Regions from separate parts of the Streptomyces sp. NPDC102283 genome, predicted to be linked through region 1. Evidence: predicted binding sites of a transcription regulator. Region 1 holds the regulator's gene; each other region holds the start of a gene.

Region 1 (3,273 bases):
GAGGGCCGCGGCCGTCATGGGGACGGTGACCGTGCAGTGCAGGTCGTCGCCGCGCCGCTGGAACACGGCGTGCGGCAGCTCGTGGATCTCCACGTACAGATCGCCGGGCGGGCCGCCGCCGGGGCCGACCTCGCCCTCGCCGGCGAGCTGGATACGGGTGCCGTTGTCGACGCCCGCGGGGATCTTCACGGTCAGGGTGCGCCGCGATCGGATGCGGCCGTCGCCGGCGCACTCCGGGCACGGGGTGGGCACGACCGTGCCGAACCCCTGGCACTGCGGGCAGGGCCGCGAGGTCATGACCTGGCCCAGGAAGGACCGGGTGACCTGCGAGACCTCGCCGCGGCCGCGGCACATGTCACAGGTCTGGGCGGACGTGCCGGGGGCCGCGCCCTCGCCGCTGCAGGTGTTGCAGACGACGGCCGTGTCGACCTGGATGTCCTTGGTGGTGCCGAAGGCCGCCTCGTTGAGGTCGATCTCCAGCCGGATCATGGCGTCCTGGCCCCGCCGGGTCCGCGAACGAGGCCCGCGCTGCCCGGCGTTGCCGAAGAACGCGTCCATGATGTCGGAGAAGTTGCCGAAGCCGCCGGCTCCGAATCCGCCCGCGCCACCGCCGCCGCCACTGGCGGAGAGGGGGTCGCCGCCGAGGTCGTAGACCTGCTTCTTCTGCGGGTCCGAGAGCACCTCGTAAGCGGCGTTGATCTCCTTGAACCGCTCCTGGGTCTTCGGGTCCGGGTTGACATCCGGGTGCAGCTCGCGGGCGAGCCGACGGAATGCCTTCTTGATCTCGTCCTGAGATGCGTCGCGGCGCACGCCGAGTACGGCGTAGTAGTCCGTGGCCACTTACGACTCCGCCAGGATCTGTCCGACGTAACGTGCCACTGCGCGTACCGCTCCCATCGTTCCGGGGTAGTCCATGCGGGTCGGTCCGACCACGCCGAGTTTGGCGACTGCCTCGTCGCCCGAACCGTAGCCGACCGCGACGACGGACGTGGAGTTGAGCCCCTCGTGGGCGTTCTCGTGCCCGATCCGTACGGTCATGCCGGAGTCCGTGGCCTCACCGAGCAGCTTCAGCAGGACGACCTGTTCTTCCAGTGCTTCCAGCACCGGCCGGATCATCACCGGGAAGTCGTGTCCGAAGCGGGTGAGGTTGGAGGTGCCGCCGATCATCAGCCGCTCCTCCGTCTCCTCGACCAGTGTTTCGAGGAGGGTGGAAAGGACCGTGGAAACCGTCCCTCGGTCCTCGCTGTCGAAGGATTCCGGCAGCTCCTGCACCAACTGCGGGACATCCGCGAAGCGGCGTCCGACGACCCGGCTGTTGAGCCGGGCCCGCAGATCCGCGAGCGATGCCTCGCCGAACGGCGCAGGGCAGTCGATCATACGCTGTTCCACCCGGCCGGTGTCCGTGATCAGGACGAGCATCAGCCGGGCGGGGGCGAGCGCCAGCAGTTCCACGTGCCGCACCGTCGAGCGGGTCAGCGAGGGGTACTGCACGACGGCGACCTGCCGGGTCAGCTGCGCGAGCAGCCGCACCGTCCGGCCGACCACGTCGTCGAGGTCGACCGCGCCGTCGAGAAAGTTCTGGATGGCCCGGCGCTCGGGCGAGGACAGCGGCTTGACGCCGGCGAGCTTGTCGACGAAGAGGCGGTAGCCCTTGTCGGTCGGGATGCGTCCCGCGCTCGTGTGCGGCTGGGCGATGAAGCCCTCGTCCTCCAGCACCGCCATGTCGTTGCGGACGGTGGCCGGGGAAACCCCCAGCCGGTGCCGCTCGGTCAGCGCCTTGGAGCCGACGGGCTCCTCGGTGCCGACATAGTCCTGGACGATGGCGCGCAGCACTTCGAGTCTGCGTTCGCTGAGCATCGCGCACACCTCCAGCTGTGTTTCCCGGTGTCTGTCTGGCACTCGGTGCGTTCGAGTGCCAGCAATCCCCGCAGTCAGTGTACGGGGGTGAGGTGGGGCGGGGGCAAGGGCGGCCGGCCACGCCTCCACGAGACCGCGCAGGTCGTTGCCGATAGCGTCGTGGTATGGACGTCGCTTGGGAAGACTTCGGCTGGGAGCGGTTGGGCAACGGTATCGGCAGGCGGCGCCTCCCGGGCTGGGACGCCACCGCCGCGCTGGTCGCCGGGGAGGACGGCGCGTTGCTGTACGACACCGGCTCCACGCTGCGCGAGGGCGTCGAGCTGCGACGGCAGGCCGAGGCGCTGCTCGGGCGGAGGGTGACGCATATCGCACTGAGCCATCCGCACTTCGACCATGTGCTGGGCACCGCCGCGTTCGCCGGGGCCCAGGTGTACGGGGCCGTCGGCGTCGTGGCCCTGCTGCGCGGCGGGGCGGAGAGCCTGTGCGCGTCGGCGGTGCGCCACGGGGTGCCGGAGGGCGAGGCGGCCCGGTCGGCGGACACGCTGGTGGTCCCGCACCACGAGGTGTGCGGCGACTGGACGCTCGACCTGGGCGGCGGCCGTCAGGTGCTGCTGGCGAACGTGGGCCCCGGGCACAGCGGCCATGACCTCGCGGCGCTGGTGCCGGGCACGGAGGGCGAGCCTCCGGTGGTGTTCTGCGGCGACCTGGTCGAGGAGTCGGGCGAGCCGCAGGCGGGCCGGGACGCGATCACCTCGCGCTGGCCGGCCGCGCTGGAGAGGCTGCTGGCGCTGGGCGGCGAGAGCGCTCGTTACGTACCGGGGCACGGCGCGGTGGTGGACGCGGCGTTCGTCCGGGCGCAGCGGGCGTCGCTGGCGGAGCGCTTCGCGGTGGACCTCGACGCGGCACCCGGCGCGGTACGCGACGGGGGGCCCGACGTGGCCCTCGACGCTGGACTCGACGTGGGATGAGCCCTGACGCCGGTACGGCGAATATCGTCGTGCCATGCGCAGCTACCAGCCGGACCTGACCCCGCCGTGGAAGAGGTCCGCCCCCGTGCCCGAGGTGCCCGCCGAGCCCGATCTGGTCGTGGAGGAGGTCTCCTCCGGCTTCTGCGGGGCGGTGATCCGCTGCGAGAAGACGGCCCAGGGGCCGACGGTGACCCTGGAGGACCGCTTCGGCAAGCACCGGGTGTTCCCGATGGAGCCGCGCGGCTTCCTGCTGGAGGGCAAGGTCGTCACGCTGGTGCGCCCGGGCCCCGGCGGCCCGGTGCGTCCCACCCGTACGGCCTCCGGTTCGGTGGCGGTGCCCGGGGCGCGGGCCAGGGTGGCGCGGGCCGGGCGGATCTATGTGGAGGGCCGGCACGACGCGGAGCTGGTGGAGCGGGTGTGGGGCGACGACCTGCGTATCGAGGGCGTG
Region 2 (3,273 bases), on a different contig from region 1:
ACGGCCACGCCGCCGGCCAGCTTCGCCAGACGCTCCTGGAGCTTCTCGCGGTCGTAGTCCGAGTCGGAGTTCTCGATCTCGGCACGGATCTGGTTGACGCGACCCTGAACCTGGTCGCTGTCACCGGCGCCGTCGACGATCGTGGTCTCGTCCTTGGTGATGACGACCTTGCGGGCACGGCCGAGCAGGTCCAGGCCGGCGTTCTCCAGCTTGAGACCGACCTCCTCGGAGATCACGGTGCCACCGGTGAGGATGGCGATGTCCGCGAGCATGGCCTTGCGGCGGTCGCCGAAGCCCGGAGCCTTGACGGCGACGGACTTGAACGTGCCCTTGATCTTGTTGACGACCAGGGTGGAGAGCGCCTCGCCCTCGACGTCCTCGGCGATGATCAGCAGGGGCTTGCCCGACTGCATGACCTTCTCCAGCAGCGGGATGAGGTCCTTGACGCTGGCGATCTTCGAGTTGACGATCAGGATGTACGGGTCGTCGAGCGACGCCTCCATACGCTCCATGTCGGTCGCGAAGTACGCCGAGATGTAGCCCTTGTCGAAGCGCATACCCTCGGTGAGCTCAAGCTCCAGACCGAAGGTCTGGGACTCCTCGACGGTGATGACGCCTTCCTTGCCGACCTTGTCCATCGCCTCGGCGATCTTGGCGCCGATCTCGGTGTCGGCGGCGGAGATGGAGGCGGTCGAAGCGATCTGCTCCTTGGTCTCCACGTCCTTGGCCTGCTCCAGCAGAGCGGCGGAGACGGCCTCGACGGCCTTCTCGATGCCCCGCTTGAGGGCCATCGGGTTGGCGCCTGCGGCGACGTTGCGCAGACCCTCGCGGACGAGAGCCTGAGCCAGAACGGTGGCGGTGGTCGTACCGTCGCCGGCGACGTCGTCCGTCTTCTTGGCGACCTCCTTGACCAGCTCCGCACCGATCTTCTCGTACGGGTCCTCGAGCTCGATCTCCTTGGCGATGGAAACACCATCGTTGGTGATCGTGGGCGCGCCCCACTTCTTCTCGAGGACGACGTTACGGCCCTTGGGGCCGAGGGTGACCTTGACGGCGTCGGCGAGCTGGTTCATCCCGCGCTCGAGACCGCGCCGTGCCTCCTCGTCGAACGCGATGATCTTGGCCATGTGAAGTGGTCCTCCCGGACAGGGGTGGATTTCTCCGGACCGAGAGGCGCCCGCGACGGACGGCCTGCCTGCGTGGTGGTTCCTTGCCCCACCACGCCTGCGGGCCTCACCGGCCCGGTCCAAGTTTCTGTCACTCTCACCTGGAGAGTGCTAACGCCAATGATTAGCACTCGACCCCTGCGAGTGCAAGCGTCCCTCTCCGGATGTGGACAGCGGGGCGCGTCGAATACGACAGCGGCACGCACCGGATGTGGACGGCGGCGCACCTCCCGGCAGGGCCGCCGGGACGCACGGAGGGCCCGGTCCCCTGATCCGGGAGCCGGGCCCTGCGTGCGTGAGTAGTGTCGTCGGACGACCGCGCCGAGCTCAGCCGACGGCGAGCTTGACCATGTCGGCCTGGGGCCCCTTCTGGCCCTGCGAGATCTCGAATTCAACTCGCTGACCCTCTTCGAGGGTGCGGTACCCGTCCATCTGGATCGCGCTGTAGTGGACGAAAACATCCGCACCACCGTCGACCGCGATGAAGCCGTACCCCTTCTCCGCGTTGAACCACTTGACGGTGCCCTGAGCCATGCCTAACTCCCCTATTACTGGCCCTTGCACGGGACCGCACTTCGCGGGCCCGGGTCGGAACTCACCCTCCGACAGGAGAGGGTGCGCGGCGCCGCAGCGCGTCGACCGCGGCCGAATGTATCCGCCCAACTGCCCTCTGCAACAGGTCAATCGGACGAGAATTCTGGGCATCGAAGAACACGCGAATATGCGGGTTTGATGAGTTTTCCGGGCAAGTCGGGCCAGGCAAAGGGTACTTATGCCGCAAGAGGTTCACGCACTTTGGCTGCTTCTTATCGGGACCGGGCGCATTCTCATATGCGGGCGGCACGGGCAGCGGACGGGGCTTCCCCAACTGTACCGTGCTCAACCATACAGAATTGCCCCCTCCGCTTCTCTCGCGGAGGGGGCAACTGTGGTCACACAGAGGTGCGGTGGGCCGCCGTGGAGCGGCCCCGGCGGTTCAGCAGCCGCCGGCGACCGCGGGGATGATCGAGACGCCCGCGCCGTCCGGCGTGGCCGCGTCCAGGCCGCCCTCGAAGCGCACGTCGTCGTCGTTGACGTACACGTTGACGAAGCGGCGCAGCTTGCCCTGGTCGTCCAGGACGCGGGCCGCGATGCCCGGGTGGTCCTTCTCCAGCGACTCGATGACCTCGGAGAGCTTGGCGCCCTCCGCCGGGACCTCGGCCTGGCCGCCCGTGTACGTACGGAGGATGGTGGGGATACGGACCTTGACGCTCATGGTGGGTGCCTTCCTGAGTCTCTGGTGATCAGCCGGCGGCGAGGCCCGCGGCGCGGAACGCGTCCAGGCTCGGCTTGATGGTGGCCGTGGCCTGCGAGGTCGCGGAGACCGCGTCCAGCGTCTTGAGCCCGTCGCCGGTGTTCAGGACGACGGTGGTGAGCGCCGGGTCGATGACGCCCGCCTCGACGAGCTTCTTCGTCACGCCGAGCGTCACGCCGCCCGCCGTCTCGCCGAAGATGCCCTCGGTGCGCGCCAGCAGCTTGATCGCGTCGACGACCTGCTCGTCGGTCACGTCCTCCACCGCGCCGCCGGTGCGGCGGGCGATGTCCAGGACGTACGGGCCGTCCGCGGGGTTGCCGATGGCCAGCGACTTGGCGATGGTGTTCGGCTTCTGCGGGCGCACCACGTCGTGGCCCGCCTTGAAGGCGGCGGAGACCGGGGAGCAGCCCTCGGCCTGGGCGCCGAAGATCTTGTACGGGCGGTCCTCGACGAGGCCGAGCTTGATCAGCTCCTGGAAGCCCTTGTCGATCTTCGTGAGCTGGGAGCCGGACGCGATCGGGATGACGATCTGGTCGGGCAGCCGCCAGCCGAGCTGCTCGCAGATCTCGTACGCCAGCGTCTTGGAGCCCTCGCCGTAGTACGGGCGCAGGTTGACGTTGACGAAGCCCCAGCCCTCGCCGAGCGGGTCGCCGATGAGCTCGGAGCAGAAGCGGTTGACGTCGTCGTAGTTGCCCTCGATGCCGACCAGCTCACCGCCGTACACCGCGGCCATGACGACCTTGCCCTGCTCCAGGTCGTGCGGGATGAACACGCAGGAGCGCAGGCCGGCCCGGGCGGCGGCGGCGCCGACGG
Region 3 (3,273 bases), on a different contig from region 1:
GGCGTTGAAGGTGCCGCGGATCTTGTTGACGACGAGGGTGGAGAGCGCCTCGCCCTCGACGTCCTCGGCGATGATCAGGAGCGGCTTGGAGGCGCCGGCCTGGATGACCTTCTCCAGGAGCGGGAGCAGCTCCTGGATGGAGCCGATCTTGCCCTGGTGGATCAGGATGTACGGGTCGTCGAGGACGGCCTCCATACGCTCCTGGTCGGACACCATGTACGGGGACAGGTAGCCCTTGTCGAAGGCCATGCCCTCGGTGAACTCCAGGTCCAGACCGAAGGTGTTGGACTCCTCGACGGTGATGACACCGTCCTTGCCGACCTTGTCCATCGCGTCCGCGATGAGCTCGCCGACCTGGGTGTCCTGCGCGGAGAGCGCGGCCACGGCGGCGATGTCGGACTTGTCGTCGATCGGGCGGGCGGTCGCGAGGAGTTCCTCGGACACGGCCTTGACCGCGGCGTCGATGCCCTTCTTCAGGGCGGCCGGGGAGGCGCCGGCGGCGACGTTGCGCAGACCCTCGCGGACGAGCGCCTGGGCCAGCACGGTCGCGGTGGTGGTGCCGTCACCCGCTACGTCGTTGGTCTTGGTCGCCACCTCCTTGACGAGCTGGGCGCCGAGGTTCTCGTACGGGTCGTCGAGCTCGACCTCACGCGCGATGGTGACACCGTCGTTGGTGATGGTGGGAGCGCCGAACTTCTTGTCGATGACGACGTTGCGGCCCTTGGGGCCGATCGTCACCTTGACCGTGTCGGCAAGCTTGTTGACGCCGCGCTCAAGGGCGCGACGGGCGTCCTCGTCGAACTTCAGAATCTTCGCCATGGGCTGTGTTCCCTCTCAAAATGAACTGCGCCCCTCGCCGCCCGGCTAGTTATTTCGCAGGGGGCCAGGGGCGCAGAACACAAGCAAACGTGGGTGAATTACTTCTCGACGATCGCGAGAACGTCGCGGGCCGAGAGGACGAGGTACTCCTCGCCGTTGTACTTCACCTCGGTGCCGCCGTACTTGCTGTACAGGACGACGTCGCCGGTCTTGACGTCGAGCGGAAGCCGCTCGCCGTTCTCGAAGCGGCCCGGGCCCACGGCGAGGACGACGCCCTCCTGGGGCTTCTCCTTCGCGGTGTCCGGAATGACCAGGCCGGAAGCCGTGGTCTGCTCGGCGTCGAGCGGCTGGACCACAATGCGGTCCTCGAGCGGCTTGATCGCAACCTTGGAGCTGGTGGTCGACACGATCCGGTCTCCCCCTTCGGAGATCTCACGGGGTTTAACAGTCTGTGGGCGGCGACCTGACCGGCCCGTCGTCGCGGGTGCCGGACCTGTCCTGTCGCGCAGAGTGCTGCTGGCACTCTCCAGGGGGGAGTGCCAGCACCGAGACTATGACCGCGATTAGCACTCGGTCAAGCGGAGTGCCAATTCACCACCCTCGCGCCGTCTCGATCGGGGCCCCGTCGGATCACCGTCCGGACAACGTCGGGGTGGAGCGTGACGTTCCGTACGGCGGCACGGGTCAGACGTAGTCCTCCAGCTTCGCCACCGCGTATCCCTTGTCGGTGATGGTCTTCATGACCCGGCGGATCATGTCGGGCATCGAGCCCTTCCAGTCCTCCTCGCCCCGGAAGTGGGTGAGGACGATGTCGCCCGGGTGCAGGTCCCGGTCCCACTCGCGCCACTCCATGTGATCGGGGAAGGCCTCGGAGGACCACAGGGGCACGGCGGTGATCCCGCAGGACTTGGCGACGACGAGGGTGTCGCGGTTGTAGTTGCCGTAGGGCGGGCGGAAGAGGGTGGGCCGCTTCCCGTAGTGCTTGAGGATCTTCTCCTGCTGGCCGCAGACCTCCCGCTTCTGCTCGGCGCGGGAGAGGCCGGGCAGATAGCGGTGGTTGAGCGTGTGGTTGCTGATCGTCACCCCGCGCTTCTGCATCTTCCTGAAGTAGCCGTAGTCGTCGTTGGTGACGTAGTCACTGAGGAACGCGCTGTACGGGATGTCGAGTTCGGTCATCATCCGCAGCAGTTCGGGGTCCTTCTCCGCCCCGTCGTCCATCGTCAGGAAGACGATCTTCTCCTTGGTCGGGACGGTGGTGAAGACGGGCGGCAGCCCGGCGTCGTCCCGGACCTCGAAGCCCTTGCGGGTGGTGACGCGCGGCTTCACCTTCGGCGGCTCGGGGGGCGCGAGCGGGGTCTTGGCGAGTCCCCACTTCTTCGCGGCGACGGCCCGTGCGGCCTGCTTCTTCCTGAGCGCCTCGGCGTAGGTGTCCATGGCGCGGGCGGGCCCGGCCTTCGGAGCGTCCCCGGCCGGCCGGCCTGCGGCGGGCTTCGCGGGCCCGCCGGGAGCTCCCGCTCCGCCGCCGCCCGCCTCCGCCGCGCACCCGGAGGCGACGGCGGCGGCCAGCAGGGCCGCCAGCACGACGGTGCCCGGCCTGTGCCACTTCATGGCTGATTTTTCGTTTTGTCGTACTAGCTGCATGGCGCCGCATCCTGCCAGCCGTCGGCCCGCCTCCCGCCCCGACACCGCGAGCGGACCGGCCCCGTCCCCCGGCCGGCCCACAGCGACCCTCGGCGACGCGGGAAGCGGCACCCCGCGCACCGGCCACAATGGACCGGGTGAACGCGACGACCCCCTCCACCCCGGACGACGACCCCGCCCGCGCCGCCTTCGCGGCGCTGCGCACCCCCGAGGGCGAGCAGCTGCTGGCCGAGCTGCGCGACCACGACCCCACGGACGAGCTGGCCACCGCGACCCGGCTGCGCCGCACGCACCCGGCGGAGCTGGTGTCGGCGGCCCTGGGCCAGGCCCGGCTGCGGCAGCGGGCGGTGGCCAAGTTCGGGGCCGAGGACGCCTACCGGATGTACTTCACGCCCAACGGGGTCGAGCAGGCCACCCGCACCTCGGTCGCCGCCCACCGCGCCGCGCGGTTCGCCGGGCTCGGCGTGCGGAGCGTGGCCGACCTGTGCTGCGGCATCGGCGGCGACGCCCTCGCCCTGGCCCGCGCCGGAATCTCCGTCCTGGCCGTGGACCGCGACCCGCTGACGGCCGAGGTGGCCCGCGCCAACGCCGAGGCGCTCGGCCTGGCGGGCCTGATCGAGGTGCGGTGCGCCGACGTCACGGAGATCGACACCGCCCCGTACGACGCGGTCTTCGTGGACCCGGCACGGCGGGGCGGACGGGGCAGGATCTTCGATCCGGAGGCGTACTCACCGCCGCTGTCCTGGGCGGCGGCCGCCGCGCTGAAGGCCCCGAGGGCGGCGTTGAAGATCGCGCCGGGCGTCCCGCACGAGG

Evidence for each region. Region 1 encodes HrcA, which represses chaperone genes, less so after heat shock. Its sites were predicted from a motif close to TTNGCACTCNGNNNNNCNGAGTGCNAA; they were not measured.
Region 2: the regulator HrcA is predicted to act here: its motif matches at 1,291-1,317, upstream of groL (chaperonin GroEL).
Region 3: the regulator HrcA is predicted to act here: its motif matches at 1,383-1,409, upstream of groES (co-chaperone GroES).

The regions. Positions count from the first base shown of each region.
Region 1 covers NZ_JBIWLQ010000011.1:94,879-98,151, reverse strand. The annotation lists gene dnaJ (molecular chaperone DnaJ) at 1-840, opposite strand, end outside; gene hrcA (heat-inducible transcriptional repressor HrcA) at 841-1,857, opposite strand; gene ACIRJT_RS22345 (MBL fold metallo-hydrolase) at 2,022-2,825, shown strand; gene ACIRJT_RS22340 (DUF3097 domain-containing protein) at 2,860-3,273, shown strand, end outside.
Region 2 covers NZ_JBIWLQ010000018.1:157,996-161,268, reverse strand. The annotation lists gene groL (chaperonin GroEL) at 1-1,127, opposite strand, end outside; gene ACIRJT_RS30130 (cold-shock protein) at 1,494-1,700, opposite strand; gene ACIRJT_RS30125 (MoaD/ThiS family protein) at 2,143-2,421, opposite strand; gene thrC (threonine synthase) at 2,450-3,273, opposite strand, start outside.
Region 3 covers NZ_JBIWLQ010000001.1:455,313-458,585, reverse strand. The annotation lists gene groL (chaperonin GroEL) at 1-819, opposite strand, end outside; gene groES (co-chaperone GroES) at 918-1,226, opposite strand; gene ACIRJT_RS02330 (polysaccharide deacetylase family protein) at 1,504-2,427, opposite strand; gene ACIRJT_RS02325 (methyltransferase domain-containing protein) at 2,589-3,273, shown strand, end outside.